2 regions of the Ochrobactrum sp. AP1BH01-1 genome follow, and region 1 is predicted to be linked to the other one. Evidence: riboswitches for the same ligand, from Rfam matches in the RefSeq annotation. Region 1 holds a riboswitch; the other holds the start of a gene.
What was found. A riboswitch is a leader RNA that binds a small molecule or an ion and turns the genes downstream of it on or off. The one in region 1 is predicted to bind cobalamin.
Positions count from the first base shown of each region.

Region 1 (9,420 bases):
CTTCATAAAGATGCCGATAGTCGAGCTGGCCGTAAGGTGGAGAGCTGGAACCGTAAGTCAGGTAATAGCTCAGCACAGGCGGGACGATAAGTGCAAGGACCGCGCTGACGACGGCATAGTCGATTAACGCCCTGTTTCCGATCCGATAGCGCCCCATAAGGCTGGCCATCAGCGCGGGAGTTAGAAACAGGACCGGTTGCAGCCAGCGGTCTTTTACATTGTTCGCGCCGGTCACGACAACGCCAGCAAGCACAATAACCACCCCGACCAAAATGAGAAGGCGCAGAAATTTTTCACCTGTGGTCAGCGGAGTGGGCGGTGCAATCCTTTTCTTCCAGTGAATAAGCGCGATGATGCCAGCGATCGCGAGCGCAAGGATCGAGAATAGAAACGCCGCCTCGACGAGGCTTTCCATACCCATCAATCGGTCGAAGAACAGATTGCCCGAAGCACCGATCTCAAACTTGCTCGCACGGGCTATGACACTCGATTTGTGCGCCAGCATCCAAGTCGCGGTTGGGCCGAAGCAGATCGCGAATGCCAGGAGCGTCACGAGGCTCAGCTTGGAAAGGAGTGTCTGGCGATATTCGGGAATGAGAAGGCCTGTCACGATCAGCATGATCAGGAAGAATGACGCGTTGAACTTGCCGAGAAGCGCCGCTGCCATCGCAGCGCCAAGAGCGGCGGCGGACCCGGCGTGTCGCGCGCGCATATGCCATGCAAAGGCCAGGAATGCCCAGCCGCAACCTGCCGTACCCGCTACTGAATGCGTCAACGCGCGCTGCGATTCCCACGCGATTTGCGGAATGAGAAACAGTCCAAGCATGCTCGCAGATGCAACGATGCGCGAAAAGCCGAGCAGCCTCATTGCACCGTAAACGCTCAGGAACAGGCTTGCCAGAAGGCTGAACTTGACAATCTGCAATGTGAGCATCGATGTGCCAAGCACTGATGCTGTCAGATTGGTTATCCACGTGTAGAGAGGAGGCTGGGATCCGCCATATCCCCAGTCAAGATAGCCGATATTGGCGAGCTGTTCGGCGTCATCGAGACCGGCACCGTTGGAAACAACGGTGACTAGAATGGCCTGGAATGCAAAATAGCACAGCACGAAAATGACAGCCAAAGGCAGGCCGAAAAGCTTCCTGTCTGCGCTGGAAACAGCGGTGGCTGATCGTTGTGCGGTCAAACTCATTGCCCCGAATAAAAAATAGCCTGTGCAGGCGCGCCATGAAAGGACACTGCATTTCACAGGATTATGTCCGGATTTCAATCGGACGGCTCAAAAAGCCTTGTAACAAACGCGTGTGATTTCGCAATCTCGCGGGATCAATGGCTGCGTGCCGGATATGGGCAAAATCTGCCCACCAGAAATGGCAAAAACCGCGCTGCCGAAGGTGCACGGTTTTGCCAATTACGCATGGCATCTCCGCCGAACAATACACTGGCGGGATATACTGAGCTCCGGTACGCAGTACCAGATCCGGAGCGTCGAGCCGGGGTGAACCGTCTCGTGCTCCTTTCTAGCCCAACATCGTTACCGTACGGTTATCAGAGACTTAAGCAAATCTAAACAATGCAAGTTTTTTGCTCCGGCATTTGTTTACTTTGCCCCCGATCTGGCGCGCAGATAATTGATAATGCCTGAAAAATCTTCACCGCCATGGCCTTCGCTGTCAAAAAGACTGTAAAGTTCCTGCGCATGGGCTCCGAGCGGTGTTTCAGCGCCGGCGCTTTGGGCGGCTTCCTGCGATAGTTTGAGGTCTTTCAGCATCAAAGCCGCAGCAAAGCCGGGTTTATAGTCTCTATTCGCAGGCGATGCAGGAACAGGGCCGGGAACAGGGCAATAGGTCGTCAGCGACCAGCATTGCCCCGATGACGTCGAAGCCACATCGAAGAGAGCCTGATGCGAAAGCCCCAGCTTTTCGGCGAGAACAAAGGCTTCGCTGACACCGATCATCGATATGCCCAGAATCATGTTGTTGCAAATCTTCGCCGCCTGGCCCGCACCATCGCCGCCGCAATGTACGATCTTTCCCGCCATAGGTTGAAGGATCGGTTCTCCGCGTTTGAACGCATCATCGCTGCCCCCGGCCATGAATGTCAGCGTACCCGCCGAAGCGCCGCCGGTGCCGCCGGAAACCGGTGCGTCGATGGAAAGATGTCCGTAGCTTGCGGCCAGTTCATGTGCCTTGCGCGCCGAATCCACATCGATTGTCGAACAGTCGATAAAAAGTGAATCTTTGCGTGCCGTTGGTGCAATGTCTTCATAGACGGTGAGAACATGCTTTCCCGCCGGTAGCATGGTGATCACCACATCTGCGTCAGCTACTGCGTTCTGCGCGCTCGAAGCTACCGAGAGGCCATTTGCCTTTGCTTCATCAAGATGTTGCGGCAAAAGGTCGAAACCACGCACGGTGTGACCGGCTTTCACGAGATTTGCAGCCATTGGGCCGCCCATATTGCCAAGGCCGATAAATGCTATTGTGGCCATATTGAATTCCTCCCTTGGCGATTGTTAATTCACTCAGCGCCCGATCATCTGGCGTGCAATGATGACGCGCATGATTTCGTTTGTACCTTCTAGAATCTGGTGCACGCGCAGATCGCGGACAAGCTTTTCGATCCCGTATTCATGTAGGTAGCCATAGCCTCCGAAAAGCTGGAGCGCTTCGTTCGCTATATTGAAGCCCGTGTCGGAGACGAAGCGTTTGGCCATCGCCGACCATTTGCCTGCATCCGGGGATTTACGATCGAGCTTGCTGGCAGCGGCATAAAGAAGAAGGCGCGACGCGGAGAGTTCTGTTTCCATATCAGCCAGGCGGAATTGCAGGGCTTGAAACCGGTCAATCGTCTGGCCGAAAGCCTTGCGCTGGCCACAATATTCCAGCGACTTGTCCAGTGCCGATTGCGCACCGCCCAGCGAGCAGGCGGCGATGTTGAGGCGACCGCCATCAAGGCCCGCCATTGCTATGCGAAATCCACTTCCTTCTTCGCCGAGAAGGTTTTCAACCGGAACCCGGCAGTTATCGAAAATGACGGTTCTCGTTGGCTGCGCGTTCCAGCCCATCTTGAATTCGTTGGCGCCGAAAGAAAGGCCTGGTGCATCTTTTGGCACAACGATGGTGGAAATTCCCTTCGAGCCGTCCTCGCCGGTACGCACCATAGTGACATAAACATCCGTGGCGCCCGCACCGGAAATAAATTGCTTGGAGCCGTTGAGGACGTAATGGTCGCCATCGCGCGTGGCCCGTGTCCTGAGAGCCGCCGCATCCGAACCCGATCCCGGCTCTGTCAGACAATAGCTCCCAAGCGATTCCATCGATGTAAGCTTCGGCAGGAAGCGTTGCCGCTGTTCGTCGTTGCCGAAAGTGTCGATCATCCATGCGGCCATATTGTGAATGGAGACAAAAGCCGAGAATGAAGGGCATGCAGTTGCCAGCGCTTCAAAAATGAGCACCGCGTCGAGCCGTTTCAGCGCCGAGCCGCCCACATCTTCACGCACATAAATGCCGCCCATGCCAAGCGGTCCAGTCTCTTTCAAGACATCGACGGGGAAATGCTTGTCACGGTCCCATTGCAATGCTTGCGGCGCGATACGATCGCTGGCAAAGGCGCGCGCCATATCCTGTATGGCGAGCTGATCTTCGTTCAGTTCAAACTGATTCTGGTCGGCAGCATCCATGGTTTCCTCCCTGTAGCACCGCACCTTTTCCTTCAACTAGATCACAACCTTGGAAGGCTGCCAACGCTCCATTGGAATAATGTTGCTCACATTTGTAATAAACTGATGCGCATTTTTGCATAGATGCTCACGGGTCGGGGGCCCGTTGCCACATGGGAGAGTTTAAGCTACGCACCTCTCCATGGCACGCGCAATCATGTTTCAGGGAACGGGTTCGGACGTCGGCAAAAGTGTTCTTGTCGCCGGATTGTGCCGCGTTGCGCGCAATCGCGGTCTCAAGGTTAGGCCCTTCAAGCCGCAGAACATGTCCAACAATGCTGCGGTCAGTGACGATGGCGGTGAAATCGGACGGGCGCAGTGGCTGCAGGCGCTGGCTTGCGGCGTACCGTCCTCGGTCCACATGAACCCGGTGCTCCTGAAACCGCAGACGGACCTGGGAAGTCAGGTCGTCGTGCAGGGTAAGGTGAGGGGCGAAGCGCGCGGTCGCTATTATCAGGAATTGAAACCGCAGCTTATGGCGGCGGTCATGGAATCATTTGCCAAGGTTCGCGAGGGCGCGGATCTCGTGCTGGTCGAAGGGGCTGGTTCGCCTGCTGAAATCAATCTGCGTGCTGGTGATATTGCCAATATGGGATTTGCGACGCAGGCCGATGTTCCGGTCGTCCTCGTGGGCGATATAGACAGGGGGGGCGTTATCGCTTCTGTCGTCGGCACGCACACTATTCTTCCCGAGCAGGACCGCGCCATGGTTCGCGGGTTTCTCATCAACAAATTCCGGGGCGATATTTCCCTTTTTGACGACGGTTTGGCCGCCATTACCCAATTTACCGGCTGGCGCTCCTTTGGCGTGGTCCCGTGGCTGAAGGCGGTATCCCGCTTGCCCGCTGAGGATTCGGTTGTTCTGGAACGCGCTGTCAGCGGGAACAGGAAGCCGCTGGTGGTCGCAGTGCCGATGCTGCCGCGCATCGCCAATTTCGATGACCTTGATCCACTGAAGGCCGAACCGGACGTGGAAGTGATCATGGTGCCGCCGGGAGCCAGTTTGCCTGGCGATGCAGGACTTGTCGTGCTGCCGGGAACCAAATCTACGATAGCCGACATGCAGGCACTTCGGGACAATGGCTGGGACCGCGAACTGTTCGCTCATGTGAAGCGGGGAGGCCATGTGTTGGGTATCTGTGGCGGGTTCCAGATGCTTGGCCGTCATATCAGCGATCCGGCCGGTATCGAAGGGAATGCGCGCGATATCGATGGTCTGGGGCTTCTCAATATTGAAACGGTGATGGAGGCCGAAAAAGTGGTTCGTAATGTGCAGGCCACGTCGCTTCTCCACAATACGCCGCTCGAAGGCTACGAAATTCACATCGGTCGCACGACCGGCCCAGATATGTTGACGCCATTCGCCCGTATTGGCGAGCATGACGATGGGGCCATTTCGCCTGATGGGCGGATCATGGGAACCTATCTTCATGGTGTATTCAGCGGTGACGAATTCCGCCGGAGATTTTTGCTCAGTTTAGGTATCAAAAGCGGTCAGATGAGTTATCGCGCTGGAGTGGAGACTGCGCTGGATGAACTCGCCGGGGAGTTGGAACGGTGCCTCAATATTGACGCGTTGTTCGGACTTTGCGGTATTTGAGGAAATTCTACTTTACTATTTAGATGTATTGGTGCCAATTTTGTTCGTTTTAAATTAATATATTGCGTTCTGGGTTGTATTAAAATATACTACTATGAGGAAATTAGTTCCTGGATTTTTTATAATTTGAATTTTATTTAAATGTTTATTTCATAGGTGTTTATTGAATACTGTTAAATCGCCCGATTACGCATCTATGGTTTACGAACTTAGGCAGCATGCGGCTTTCCTGTATGCCTTTATGATTATCAATGGCTTTTTTATTATTTTCCCTCAAATTGACTTGATTGTTTCACGATATTTTTTCCAATCAGGAAGTTTTTTTATTTCTCATAATTCATACTGGATTGCATTGCGAGATTTCCACCGGCTCAGCCAGTGGTGCCTGTTGGTATTCATGGTCATCCTTGTGACGTTTTATGCTTTGTGGCGTCGTCCACTTTCAATCATTGCTCCGCATAAGGTTGTCTACATCGTACTTACCTACGTGCTCGGTCCTGGTGCGCTGGTGAATAGTCTGAAACTTCTTATTGGTCGGGCGCGACCGAGGGACATAGTGGAGTTTGGCGGTTCAGCTGATTTTACGCCGGCGTGGCAACTAGCCCGGATGTGTCATTACGGTTGTTCATTTCCATCCGGTGAAACGTCGGCAGCTGCTGCGATGCTGCCTCTCCTGATCCTTGTACCCGGACGCTTTCGATTAAATGCAGCGGTGATCTTTATTCCGATTCTTGCACTGATATCGCTGAACCGCGTATTTATGGGCGCGCATTTCCTATCCGATGTGATGATCACCTGGACACTTATCATTGGTCTTATGATTTGGCTCTGGCCCAGGGTTGTGCGTCATGCCGATGTGATTGATGGCTGGGTGCGATCTAGAAGTGAGAAACTTCGAAAGCGGCTGTATGTTCGCTGATTGACGCCGATGGGGCGAAAGCCTAATGTCCAAGGCGTGCAACAGGTTTTTGCCGGGACGAATCCCGGCGATGCCAAAAAGGGAATGCGACGGACGGACCCAATTCGGGCGTCTTTATCGCAGCCGACCCCGCGACTGTAGAGCGGAGAGGGATGAGGCAAACCGGCCAACCGGTAACCACTGGAAGCAGAAAAGCTTCTGGGAAGGCAGCTTCAATCCCCGCGACCCGTGAGCCAGGAGACCTGCCTGTTGCGTGAGGGTATTGAGCCCGCACCCCATGGGAGGTTTTTCCCTGCTGCCTGCACGGAGGTTGTCATGGCTGCACGTACTCAGAATTCTGTTTCAGGCATACTCGCAATGCCGCTCGCTGCCCGTCTGGGCACAGCTGTGGTTTCACTGCTTCTCGGCGCTTTTCTGATTTACGGTGTTGGGCTTGCCCATTCCGATACGCTGCACGATTCGGCACATGATACGCGTCATTCCTATGGTTTCCCCTGCCATTGAGCAGGCGACCTATTTTCGGAATTGAAGTTGAGCAAGGCTCGATGGCGGACGGCCGGAGCATTTCCTGTTTTGATTGAATCATTGGAAGTGCTCTATCTGTTTGTTTTTTTTACGCGCATCTTGTTCCGAAAACCCTTTCACACTTTTCGGGATGCGCTCCATCGGCGCGAGATTGCTGTTGAGGGACAGAAATGTTGATCCGTTATTTGTTGGCGACGCTTGCCGCCGGTCTTCTGGCCGGGCTGCTGGTTACGCCTGCCATGTATCTGAAGACAGTGCCTTTGATCCTGCAGGCCGAAACTTACGAAGCGGCTGGCGGCGGCCACCGCCATGGCGAGACGGAAGCCGCGCCTCACGATCATGGTGTCGCTGCCGCAGATGCTGAAGAAGAAGGGGCGGGACTGCCTTTTGGGCGGCTGGGCAATACGATTCTTGCCAATCTTGTGGCCGGGGCCGGTTTTGCCTTGCTGCTTGGCGGCGTAGCCTTGCTTCTTGGGCGTCGCATCACGGTGCAGAATGGCATTTATTGGGGCATTTCAGGCTTTTTCGCGGTGGCATTTCTGCCCGCGTTGGGGTTGTCGCCGGCATTGCCGGCAATGCCTGCCGCTGATCTGGCCGAACGCCAGCTCTGGTGGATTGCCGCCGTGGTGCTGAGCGGCCTCGGTATCTATCTCGTTGTGCTGCGCCAGGAAATCTTGGCGAAGATGTTGGGGCTGGTGCTGATCGTGGCGCCGCATCTCTATGGCGCACCGCATCCAGAAGATATTTCGTCTCCCATTCCCTCGCTGCTTGCGTCGCAATATGCGGTCGCATCGCTGGCGACCAACCTGTTCATGTGGGCAGTGATCGGCCTCGCACTCGGCTGGTTCATCCAGCACTATGCATCGTCCGAGATTGAGGGGTGACGAAAATGACTTCGCCGGGAAAATCGGTTCTGGTGCTTGGCGGAGCGCGTTCGGGCAAGTCGTCTTATGCCGAGAGGATGGTCGGGTCCTCGGGGCTCAAGCCGCTTTATCTCGCAACAGGACGCGCCTTCGACACGGAAATGGAAAACCGCATTGCCATTCACCGGGAGCGGCGTGGTCCTGAGTGGCAAACCATAGAGGAGCCGCTTGATCTGGTCGGCGCACTCACACTGCATGCTGCCGAGGATCGGTTCGTGCTGGTGGATTGTTTGACCCTGTGGCTGACCAACCTGATGATGGCCGAACGCGATATAGGTGCGGAGACGGCAAGGCTTGCCGCCATGCTGCCGGACCTTGCCGGACCTGTGGTATTCGTTTCGAACGAAGTTGGACTTGGGATCGTGCCCGAAAATCGCATGGCACGGGAATTTCGCGATCATGCGGGCTTTCTGCATCAGGCAGTGGCCGCGGTTGCGGATGAAGTTTATTTCATGGCGGCAGGGCTGCCGCTCAAGATGAAGGGATAAATCGATGCAGGGACAGAAAATTCCCGCGACCGTCATTACGGGTTTTCTTGGATCTGGCAAAACGACGATGATCCGCAACCTGCTGGAAAACGCCAATGGAAAACGCATTGCGTTGATCATCAATGAATTTGGCGATCTCGGTGTTGATGGTGGCATTCTGAAAGGTTGCGGGATTGAGACCTGCCGCGAAGAAGATGTGATCGAGCTCAACAATGGCTGCATCTGCTGCACCGTTGCCGATGATTTCATCCCGACCATGACCAAGCTTCTCGATCGCGCTGATCGCCCCGATCACATCGTGATCGAGACTTCCGGTCTGGCGTTGCCGCAGCCGCTGGTCGCGGCATTCAACTGGCCCGAAATCAAGACGCAGGTGACGGTCGATGGCGTGGTGACGGTGATTGACGCGGCTGCCGTCGCAGAAGGCCGTTTTGCCGATGATCACGACAAGGTTGATGCGCAGCGGGCAGCGGACGAATCCCTTGATCATGAAAGCCCCTTGGAAGAACTTTTTGAGGATCAGATTCATGCAGCCGACCTTATCGTTCTCAACAAAGCTGATCTGATCGATGCTTCGAGGCTTGATGGTGTGAAAGCCGATGTAGCCGCGCGTTCTCCGCGACGGGTGAATATGGTTCCTGCGAGCTTCGGCAAGCTTGGAACCGATGTTCTGCTCGGCCTCGGTGTCGGCACTGAAGATGACATCGCCAACCGCAAGTCTCACCATGAAATCCATCATGCAGACGGGCACGAACACGATCATGACGAGTTCGAGAGCTTCGTAGTCGAAGCGGGCTCTGTGGGTCATCCCAAGCTGTTCGCCGAAAAGCTGAAGACGGTCATAGCGGAACATGACATTCTTCGTCTGAAGGGCTTTGTCGATGTGCCGGGCAAGCCGATGCGTCTGGTCGTACAGGCAGTCGGTCCGCGCATCGAACATTATTTCGACCGTCCATGGGACAAGGATGAAACGCGCTCCACGCGGCTGGTTGTGATCGGGCTGCATGACATCGATGAAGCAGCCATCGCCAAGGCAGTGAAAGACGCCGTTTCGTAATGCATCTTCTTCTTGCCCAGAAAGGAACAATCAGCGACGGCCATGAGGCCGTCGATCTCGGCCAGACGCCGGGAAAGATATTGTTCCTTTCCGCCGCCGATACCGAACTGGCCAGTCTGGCACAGGCGCACCGGCTTGCGCCGGACTTGCCAAGTTTGCGGCTGGCGAACTTCCTGAGCCTCAC
Region 1 covers NZ_JAGPOU010000002.1:556,931-566,350, reverse strand. The annotation lists gene J9800_RS08135 (glycosyltransferase family protein) at 1-1,195, opposite strand, end outside; gene mmsB (3-hydroxyisobutyrate dehydrogenase) at 1,604-2,494, opposite strand; gene J9800_RS08125 (isobutyryl-CoA dehydrogenase) at 2,528-3,685, opposite strand; gene J9800_RS08120 (cobyric acid synthase) at 3,867-5,324, shown strand; gene J9800_RS08115 (phosphatase PAP2 family protein) at 5,521-6,243, shown strand; cobalamin riboswitch at 6,270-6,507, shown strand; gene J9800_RS08110 (CbtB domain-containing protein) at 6,559-6,747, shown strand; gene J9800_RS08105 (CbtA family protein) at 6,939-7,652, shown strand; gene cobU (bifunctional adenosylcobinamide kinase/adenosylcobinamide-phosphate guanylyltransferase) at 7,658-8,179, shown strand; gene cobW (cobalamin biosynthesis protein CobW) at 8,184-9,236, shown strand; gene cobN (cobaltochelatase subunit CobN) at 9,236-9,420, shown strand, end outside.

Region 2 (9,420 bases), on a different contig from region 1:
CGTCCGTGATGGAGAGAAAAATGTTTACCCGCTTCAATAATCGTTTCGGTCGTGCATTCGCGCAATTCGGTAGCGCCGTTCGTGCTTCTGCTGCTGTGCGCGCTGGTCAGAAGCCTACTGCCCAGGACCTTGAGACGCTTGGCATCGACGTTGACCAGTTCCGTCGTATTCAGGGTTGAGCAATCAAGTAAGCGTATGTGTATCTGAGTAAAAAAGCCCCGGATTTCCGGGGCTTTTGTTTTTAGTCTTCGTCTGTCGCCATCTGGCTCAGCAATTCGCCTTTGCCGCGCTGGCGCATGATCATGGGGACAACGACTGCGGCAATTGCCAGTGCGATCAGCACAATCGATACCCAGGAATGGACCAGAGTCATCGGGTTTCCCTGGCTGATCTGCAAAGCCTGACGCAGGCTTTTTTCAGCCATCGGTCCGAGGATGAGACCAACGACGACCGGCGCGATGGGGTAGGAAAAGCGCCGCAGCACATAGCCCAGCACACCGAATGCCAGAAGCAGGCCAAGTTCGAATGAGACCGGCAGGCCGAATAGCATCGAGGTGGAGGCATTCGCACCGATGGTTCCAAGCGTGGCGAAAACCAGAATGCCCGCATAAAGCCAGTGGCGCGGGATGGTAAGCATCTTCACCCACAGGCCGATCAGCGGCAGGTTCAGGATCAGCAGCATCAGATTGGCGACGAGAAGGCTCGCCACCAGACCCCATACCAGCGTGGCATTGGTCACGAACAGGAGCGGGCCGGGCTGCAGGCCGAACTGCTGGAAACCGGCAAGCATGATAGCCGCTGTCGCTGTGGTTGGCAGGCCGAGCGTCAGAAGCGGGACGAGCGTACCTGCGGCCGAGGCATTGTTAGCCGCCTCCGGTCCCGCAACGCCTTCGATGGCGCCTTTGCCGAATTCCTCGGGATGTTTCGAGAACTGCCGTTCCGCCGAATAAGAAAGGAAGCTCGACACATCCGCGCCGCCTGCCGGCATCGCTCCGATCGGAAAGCCGATGGCGGTGCCACGCAGCCATGGCATCCAGGAGCGTTTCCAGTCGTTCTTCGTCATCCAGACGGAACCCTTGACGGCGATGACTTCATCTTCGGGCCGGAGTTTTTTCGATACGACAGCCAGCGTTTCCCCAATGGCAAACAGCGCGACCGCCAGTGTCGTGACATTGATGCCGTCGAGCAGGTTTGGTGTCCCCATGACGAGACGTGCCTGACCCGTCAACTGGTCGATACCGATCAGTCCGAGCGCGAGGCCGATGAACAGGGATGTCAGGCCGCGTAGAGTGGAATCGCCAAATGCGGCAGAGACCGTCATGAAGGCCAAAAGCATCAGCGCGAAATATTCGGACGGTCCGAAGGACAGGGCAAATTTCACGACCCAAGGCGCCACGAAGGCAAGAGCCAGAGTGGCGATCAGGCCCGCAATGAACGAGCCGATAGCAGCCGTGGCCAGTGCTGGCCCGCCGCGCCCGGCGCGGGCCATCTTGTTGCCCTCCAATGCGGTGACGATGGAGGCGCTTTCTCCCGGCGTATTAAGCAGGATGGATGTGGTCGAGCCGCCATACATGCCGCCGTAATAGATGCCCGCAAACATGATGAGGGAGCCGGAGGGATCGAGCTTGTAGGTGACCGGCAGAAGGAGCGCGACGGTGAGTGCCGGGCCAATGCCAGGCAGCACGCCAACGGCTGTGCCGAGCGTGACGCCGATAAGCGCATAAAGGAGGTTTGATGGCTCCAGCGCCACCAGCAGTCCGTTGGCGAGAAGTGCGACAGTATCCATGATATACCCTCGCCGTTAGACGAAACGTTCAAGCCAGCCAGACGGCAGTGACAGCTGCAGGCCGCGCGCAAAGATGAACCAGATCACAAAGGCGAAGATGATGCCGACGGGAATGCTGATCCAGAATTTGCGATAGCCGAAGCCGCGTGCTGTTGCCGCAAAGAGCAGGCCCGTGGACAGGGAAAAGCCAACGGTCTTCATCGTCAGCATCTGGATGGCCAGACCGCCGACGATCCATGCCATCGGGGCGACTTCCTGATGCTCACGCTCGGGAAAATCACCGCGAAGCGCCTCGAACATGGTCCAGATGGCAAGGCCGAATAATCCGGCTGCGACGACATAGGGAACGGTTTTCGGGCCGACCGGCGAGTAGCTCGTCACGTCGTTGCCATAGGTTGTCGACCAGGCAATGGCGATGGCGACAGCTGCAAGAACGAGAGCGATGACGAGCGCGGCGAAATCTGGCGCCGCCCCTTCCGGGCGGCGCTCTTCCTGCGGTTCTGATCCTGTCATTTGACGAGGCCGATTTCCTTGAGGATGGTTTCAGTCGCAGCAACGTCCTTGGCAAGCTGCTCCTTGAACGCCGGACCGGCGAGATAGGTATCTGCCCAACCCTTGTCCTTGAGAGCCTTCTGCCAGGATTCCGACTTCACCAACTTCTCGATATCGGCATTGATGGCGGCTTCCTGTTCGGCAGTGATGCCGGGAGCCGCGCCGACCATGCGCCAGTTCTGGATCGAAACGTCCACGCCGCCTTCCTTGAAGGTGGGGGCGTCGATGCCTTCCACGCGCTCGTCGCTCGAAATGCCGATGATGCGCAGCGTGCCGGCCTTGATCTGGGGTTCAAATTCGCCATAGCCGGAAATGCCGACAGTCACCTGATTGCCGAGAATGGCCGCAAGGGCTTCGCCGCCGCCGGAGAAGGCAATGTAATTGACCTTGGTCGGATCGACGCCTGCCGCCTTGGCAAAAAGGCCTGCGGTGATGTGATCGGTGCCGCCAGCGGAGCCGCCGCCCCAGGAAACGGAGCCTGGATCAGCTTTCAGCTTTGCTGCAAGGTCGCCAAGGTTCTGAATGTCGGAAGAAGCCGGAACGACGATGGCTTCATACTCGCCGGTAAGGCGTGCAATCGGCGTGATCTCATCAAGCGTAACTGGCGATTTGTTGGTCAGGATCGCGCCGACCATGACATAGCCGCCGACGATGAGCTGGCTCGGATCGCCCTTGTTCTGGTTCACGAACTGCGCGAGACCGATGGTGCCGCCTGCACCCGGAACGTTGATGACCTGTACACTGCCGGAAATCTTTTCGTCCTGAAGCACGCTCTGCATCGTGCGCGCCGTCTGGTCCCAGCCGCCGCCTGGAGCCGCGGGTGCAAGCACCTTGTAGTCTTCTGCCGAAGCAGAGCCTGCCATAGCCAACGCCGCTACCGACGTCAGGGCCAGAATAAATCTACGCATATGTCCTCCCAACGGAATGTATTGCCGCCCTGCGGCGGCCCTCCCCAAGTCCCGCTCCTCTAGCGGGAGTTGTCTACATGGATATTGCCAAAAACAAATTCAATAGGCCAGCATATGCGACAATAGTTTGGCCGCAATTTAGGTGACGCGATTTCGAATCGCCTGAATTTCCAAGCCGAAACAGCGCCCCAGATGCGCTTGACTGCGGCGATGCGGCGACGTAATAGTATAACGACGGTTCCCCGACCGAGAGCGAAGGGGATTAATAGGGAACACGGTGAGGACGACCCGAAAAGGGGCCAAGACCGTGGCTGCCCCCGCAACTGTAAGCGGATTGCCGTTCATCCTCGTGACGTTCAAAGCGTCATGCCACTGCGCCGAAGAAGCGCGGGAAGGCAGATGGACAGCAGATATTCGCGAGCCAGGAGACCTGCCGTCTAGTGTTGTCCATTGTCACGGGCGGGGATGCCCGGAGCAGGAGCCGGTTATGACAGTTTTTCGCGTCGCAGGACGCTTTCTCCCATCGTCATCGCATGATTTCGACATGCCCCCGGATATGCCTGTCCGTCTTTCGTGCCGGATTTTGTCCGTCGCCTGACAGGGCTCGTTTCTCTTATCATTTTCGGGGATTCCTATGAAGATTTTCGGCAAAATGCCGTTTCGTGCCTCCTTCTGCGCGCTCGTATTCCTTGCAGGCGGTCCGGCTGCACAGGCAGCGGAAACGCAATATCCGCTGACATTGAAGAATTGCGGTCGCGAGGTGACGTTCAAGCGCGCACCCGCCCGCGCGGTTGCTGTCGGCCAGAGCAGCGCAGAAATTCTCTACAGCCTTGGATTGGGTGACAAGGTCGTCGGCACAGCGGTGTGGTTCGGTCCCGTTCTCAAAGGATTTGAAGACGTGAACGCCAAGGTAAAGCGGCTTGCTGACAACGATCCGAGCTTTGAAAGCATTCTGGCCGAAAAGCCGGATATCGTGACGGCGGATTTCCAGTGGCATGTCGGCCCGACGGGTATTGTGGCGAAGCCGGAACAGTTCGAGGAGCTTGGCATTCCGGCCTACACGTCGCCCTCCGATTGCGTCGGCAAGGACAATTCCGGCGGTGGCGATGGCGTTCGCACTGCGGCGTTTACAATGGACATTGTCTATCGGGAAATCACTGAACTGGCTGAAATCTTCAATGTGCAGGACCGTGGCGAAAAGCTTGTCGCTGACCTGAAAGCCCGCGAGATCGCGGCCCGAGAGAAAATTGCATCCAGGGACGAAAATCTTTCCGCCGTCGTCTGGTTCTCCAGTGCACAGGTCGACGCCGATCCTTATGTGGCGGGCAAGTTCGGTGCGCCAGCCTATATTCTTTCGGCCCTCGGCATCAAGAATGTCATCGACAGCGAAGAAGAATGGCCGACGGTCGGCTGGGAAACGATTGCGAAGTCGAACCCGTCGATGATCGTTGCCGCAAAGCTGGATCGCCGCCGTTATCCGGCTGACGACATTGCCGTCAAGCACCAGTTTCTTGACAATGATGCTGTCACGAAGCTGATGCCTGCGGTGAAGGACAGGCATGTCTTCGACATGGATGCACAGTCGATGAGCACTTCGCTTCGCGTAGTCGAAGGCATCGAAACGCTTGCCGCCGATATTGCCGCCTCGGACCTGAACAAGTGACGGTGCGGGTAGCGATAACAGGCTTCCGCCAGAAGAGAAAAACACGCTCCGGCGCGCTTTTCCTGACCCTTTCGCTTGCCCTGCTTCTTCTCGCCCTTTGGCTTGGGGCCGCGATAGGTGAAACGGCGATACCGCTCGACGTGGTGGCGAAGACTGTAGCCAACCGGATTTGGAACGCCGGATACCCGCTCGAACCCATTGATGAGGGGATCGTGTGGAGCTATCGCCTGAGCCGCGCCGTCATTGCCGCATGTTGCGGCGCGTCGCTGGCAATATCCGGCGTTATCCTGCAGTCGCTGCTGCGCAATTCGCTGGCCGATCCGTATATTCTGGGCATTTCCGCAGGTGCTTCGACGGGGGCTGTCGGTGTGGCCATTCTCGGCATCGGCGCTGGCGTGCTGACGCTTTCGCTGGGCGCGTTCATCGGCGCCATCGTCGCTTTCTGCCTTGTGTCACTGCTGGCGCTGAGGGCAGGGCGAGGCAGCAGCGCGATCATCCTTGCCGGTATTGCCGGTTCGCAGCTTTTCAATGCGCTGACGTCATTCATCGTCACCAAGGCTGCAAATGCGGAACAGGCCCGCGGTATCATGTTCTGGCTCCTGGGCAACCTTTCCGGCGTGCGCTGGCCCGACGCGGCGCTTGCGCTGCCAGCGTGCCTCGTCGGTCTTGTCGTTTGCCTGTGGCATGCGCGCGCCCTCGACGCTTTTACCTTCGGAACGGAATCCGCTGCTTCGCTCGGCATACCGGTGCGTCGCGTCTATGCCGTGCTGATTGGTGTCAGCGCCATGATGACGGCTGTGATGGTTTCCATCGTGGGCTCCGTCGGTTTCATCGGGCTTGTCATTCCCCACGCAGCGCGAATGGTGGTCGGGGTGCGTCACGGCAGGCTGCTGCCTGCGGCGGCCCTGATTGGTGCAATCTTCATGATCGTCGCCGATATCCTGTCGCGCATCATCATTCCGGGGCAGGTCCTGCCGATCGGCGTCATCACGGCTTTGTTTGGCGCGCCCGCCTTTGCCCTGCTGCTCGGACAACGAAGGGCTGCATCATGATTCTTTCAGCACGCAATGTCGGCTGGTCAGCCGGCAATGTAGAGATTTTGCGCGATGTTTCGCTGGACGTAGCTGAAGGTGAGTTTCTTGGCATTATCGGCCCGAACGGTTCGGGAAAGACCAGCTTTCTGTCGCTGCTGTCCGGCGTTCGTCGCTGCCGCGTCGGTGAAGTGACCCTTTGCGGCGCGCCTATCGGCCGGTTCAGCCGCCGCGAGATCGCCCGTCTGCTGGCGCTTGTCGAGCAGCAAGCGGGCACGACGGAACGCATCACGGCGCGTCAGGCGGTGGAGTTGGGACGGACGCCTTATCTCGGCGCCCTGTCGCCATGGTCGGCGGAAGACGATGCAATCGTTGATCAGGCATTGGTCAATGTCGATATGGCGCATCTGGCTGACCGCTATTGGCACACGCTCTCCGGCGGGGAACGGCAGCGCCTGCATATAGCGCGCGCACTGGCGCAGGAGCCGCAGATATTGCTTCTGGATGAGCCAACCAATCATCTCGATATCGGGCACCAGATCGGACTGCTTGATCTCGTCAGCCGCCAGAAGCTCACGGTCGTGGCAGCTTTGCACGATCTGAACCACGCGGCGATGTTCTGCGATCGTATCGCGGTGATGGATAAGGGAAATCTCGTTGCTCTCGGCACGCCACGCGAGGTGTTGCGGGCAGAGCGTATCGCCGAAGTTTTTGGCGTGGAAGTCGACGTAGAATATCAAGGCACCAATAGCTGTCACATTCGCTATTGCGCGCCGGGCGATCGCTCTCTGGAACTCAGACATTCGGCGTGACCGGCTCGAATATTGATCGCCGCCGGGCATTAATTGGCTGATTTTGATCGCGAGGAAACATGGTAATAAATAGGATTGTGAAATAGAACCTACTAATATAGTTTGTAGTAAAATACACATAACATTATGATAACTTGCATGTTTTGTTCAATTTAATCACAGTAAATTGACCGGGTTTGTTGACAAACTGTTTCCATCCCGTTGACGATAAGGTATAAGGCCCCAGCGCATCAGGACATGTGCTCATTCGTAAGGCTTGCCTTCTTTGGGTGCATGGCAGAAGGACAGAAGAGATCATTCTTTGATTTGTTCCGTCATTCACGGTCCTGATATGCGGGTCGTTCCGGTGCTGGGCCGGAAAGGTCCGTTTTGAATCAAGGAACATTATTGGCACGGCCTCATTAGTCAGGCGTGCGGCGAATGCAGTTTTTTCAATGAAATATTCTATTTATACTGAGCGGCGGCTTTCCGTTTCGGAAAGCCGCCGTTGTTTCATCACGGATATTGAGCGCCTGTTACGGTGAGATAGACTGCATAAAGCGATTTCGTGGCGGCGATGAAAAGCCGGTTGCGGCGTGGCCCGCCGAAGGTCACATTGGCGACTGTCTGCGGCGTCCTGATCTTGCCCAGAAGCGTTCCCTCCGGCGAGAAGCAATGCACGCCGTCGCCTGCGCTGGTCCACAGATTGCCGGCTGTATCGAGGCGGAAACCATCCGGTAAGCCAATATCTATAGTGCAGAATACAGAGCCACCCGTCAGGCGCTTGCCGCCATCCGCAACGTCGAAGACGCGGATGTGGCGCGGCGCGTTCTCGTCGTGGCTGTAAGCACTGTCGGCGACATAGAGCTTCGTTTCGTCCGGAGAGAAGGCGAGGCCGTTCGGCTGGTGGAAATCGGTGATGACGGCGTCGATTTCGCCGGTCTTTGGGTCCAGGCGATAGACATTGCGCGTCGGCTGTTCCGGATCGGCCTTGTAGCCTTCATAATCCGCGAGAATGCCGTATGTCGGATCGGTGAACCACACCGTTCCGTCCGAGCGCACGATCACATCATTGGGTGCATTCAGCTTTTTGCCCTGATAGCTGTCGGCCAGCACAGTGATGCTGCCATCCGGCTCCGTGCGCGTGACGCGGCGACCGCCATGCTCGCAAGTGACGAGCCGCCCTTCACGGTCGCGGTTGTTGCCGTTGGAGAAATTGGAAGGCTGACGGAAGACAGAGACGCCGCCTTCAATTTCGCTTCCCGGCACCCAGCGCAGAATGCGCTGGTTCGGGATGTCGCTCCACAAAAGGCAATTCAGGTCGTTGAACCAGACCGGGCCTTCGGCCCAGCGGCAACCGTTATAAAGTTCATCCAGATCGGCGCTCGGCACGATCATCTGCTTGAAACGTTCGTCGTGGATTTCGTAGATCGAAACAGTCTGAGACAAGGAAAATCACTCCAGAAAAACTATCGCTCTGCCCTTCGGCCACTGGCGAGGACGATCACCGCAATGATGGTGAGTCCTGTCAGCACGAGACGGACACCGGCACCGAAGCCGTAGGTGTTAAGCATTGAAACGATGAGGAACATGAAGAGGGCAGCGCCCCATATGCCGGGGATATTGGAATCACCGCCCGCAACCGCCGTGCCGCCGATGATGACGACCGCAATCGACATCAGCAGATATTCCGCGCCCATGTTGAGTGCCGCGCCGCCCGAGAAACAGGCGAGCAGGAAGCCGCAGAGCGAGGCCAGCACCGCGCAGAGCAGATAGGTGACGAAGCGTGTGCCATCGACCGGAACGCCTGCCATGCGGGCTGCAAAGGGATTTTGACCGATTGCCGAAATCCAGCGTCCATAGATGCTCTTTTTCAAAAGTACCCAGCCGATGGCCGACAGGATCAGCGCCACGATGGCGACATTGGGAATGCCGAGCGTGGAGGCGGTGGTGAATTGTGCGAGGCTTTCCGGCGGCTTCACGCGCAGTCCGCGATTGCTCCAGATGGCGGTGGACTGGATCAGGAAGCTCATCGACAGGGTGGCGATGATGGGCGGAATGCGCAGAAGCTTGATCAGTGTGTAATTGCAGATGCCGATGGCAAGGCCGATCAGTATGGCGACGGCAAGCCCTGCCAGCACCATGCCATCCTGCGTATCCATGAGCTTGAGCGCCAGCGTGGCTGCAAGCGTCATGTTGGCCGGGACCGACAGGTCGATATTGCCGGGGCCGAGCGTGATGACGAACATCTGCCCCAGCCCGACGATCACCGAGAAGGATGCGAAGGTGAAGGCTGCATGGGAAAGTCCGTGCGCGCCTGCGCCGCCGGTGAAGAGGATGGTGATGATCCACACCGCAGCGGTCGCGATAAACGACCATATCCACGGGCGGCTGGTGAGAATGGCGAGGCCGTTCATTGCTTTTTCTCCCCCTTTTCGAGGCGGTTGAGGAAGAGGCGCAATGCCAGCACCATGATGAGAATGCCGCCCTGCGCGCCGATCTGCCAGTCCGGCGAAATGCGCATGAAGGAGAGGAATGATCCCGCAAGGGTCAGCGTCAGCGCACCAATCACCGCGCCGATCGGCGAAACGCGCCCGCCAACGAACTCACCGCCGCCCAGAATGACGCCCGCGATGGAAAGGAGCGTATAACGTAACGCGATATTGGCATCCGCCGAAGTGGTGAGGCC
Region 2 covers NZ_JAGPOU010000001.1:729,854-739,273, reverse strand. The annotation lists gene J9800_RS03330 (hypothetical protein) at 21-179, shown strand; gene J9800_RS03325 (tripartite tricarboxylate transporter permease) at 242-1,786, opposite strand; gene J9800_RS03320 (tripartite tricarboxylate transporter TctB family protein) at 1,802-2,299, opposite strand; gene J9800_RS03315 (Bug family tripartite tricarboxylate transporter substrate binding protein) at 2,296-3,246, opposite strand; cobalamin riboswitch at 3,465-3,698, shown strand; gene J9800_RS03310 (ABC transporter substrate-binding protein) at 3,881-4,909, shown strand; gene J9800_RS03305 (FecCD family ABC transporter permease) at 4,906-5,961, shown strand; gene J9800_RS03300 (ABC transporter ATP-binding protein) at 5,958-6,752, shown strand; gene J9800_RS03295 (SMP-30/gluconolactonase/LRE family protein) at 7,248-8,129, opposite strand; gene J9800_RS03290 (ABC transporter permease) at 8,201-9,148, opposite strand; gene J9800_RS03285 (ABC transporter permease) at 9,145-9,420, opposite strand, start outside.
Region 2: another riboswitch for cobalamin. It lies ahead of J9800_RS03310 (ABC transporter substrate-binding protein); the one in region 1 lies ahead of J9800_RS08110 (CbtB domain-containing protein).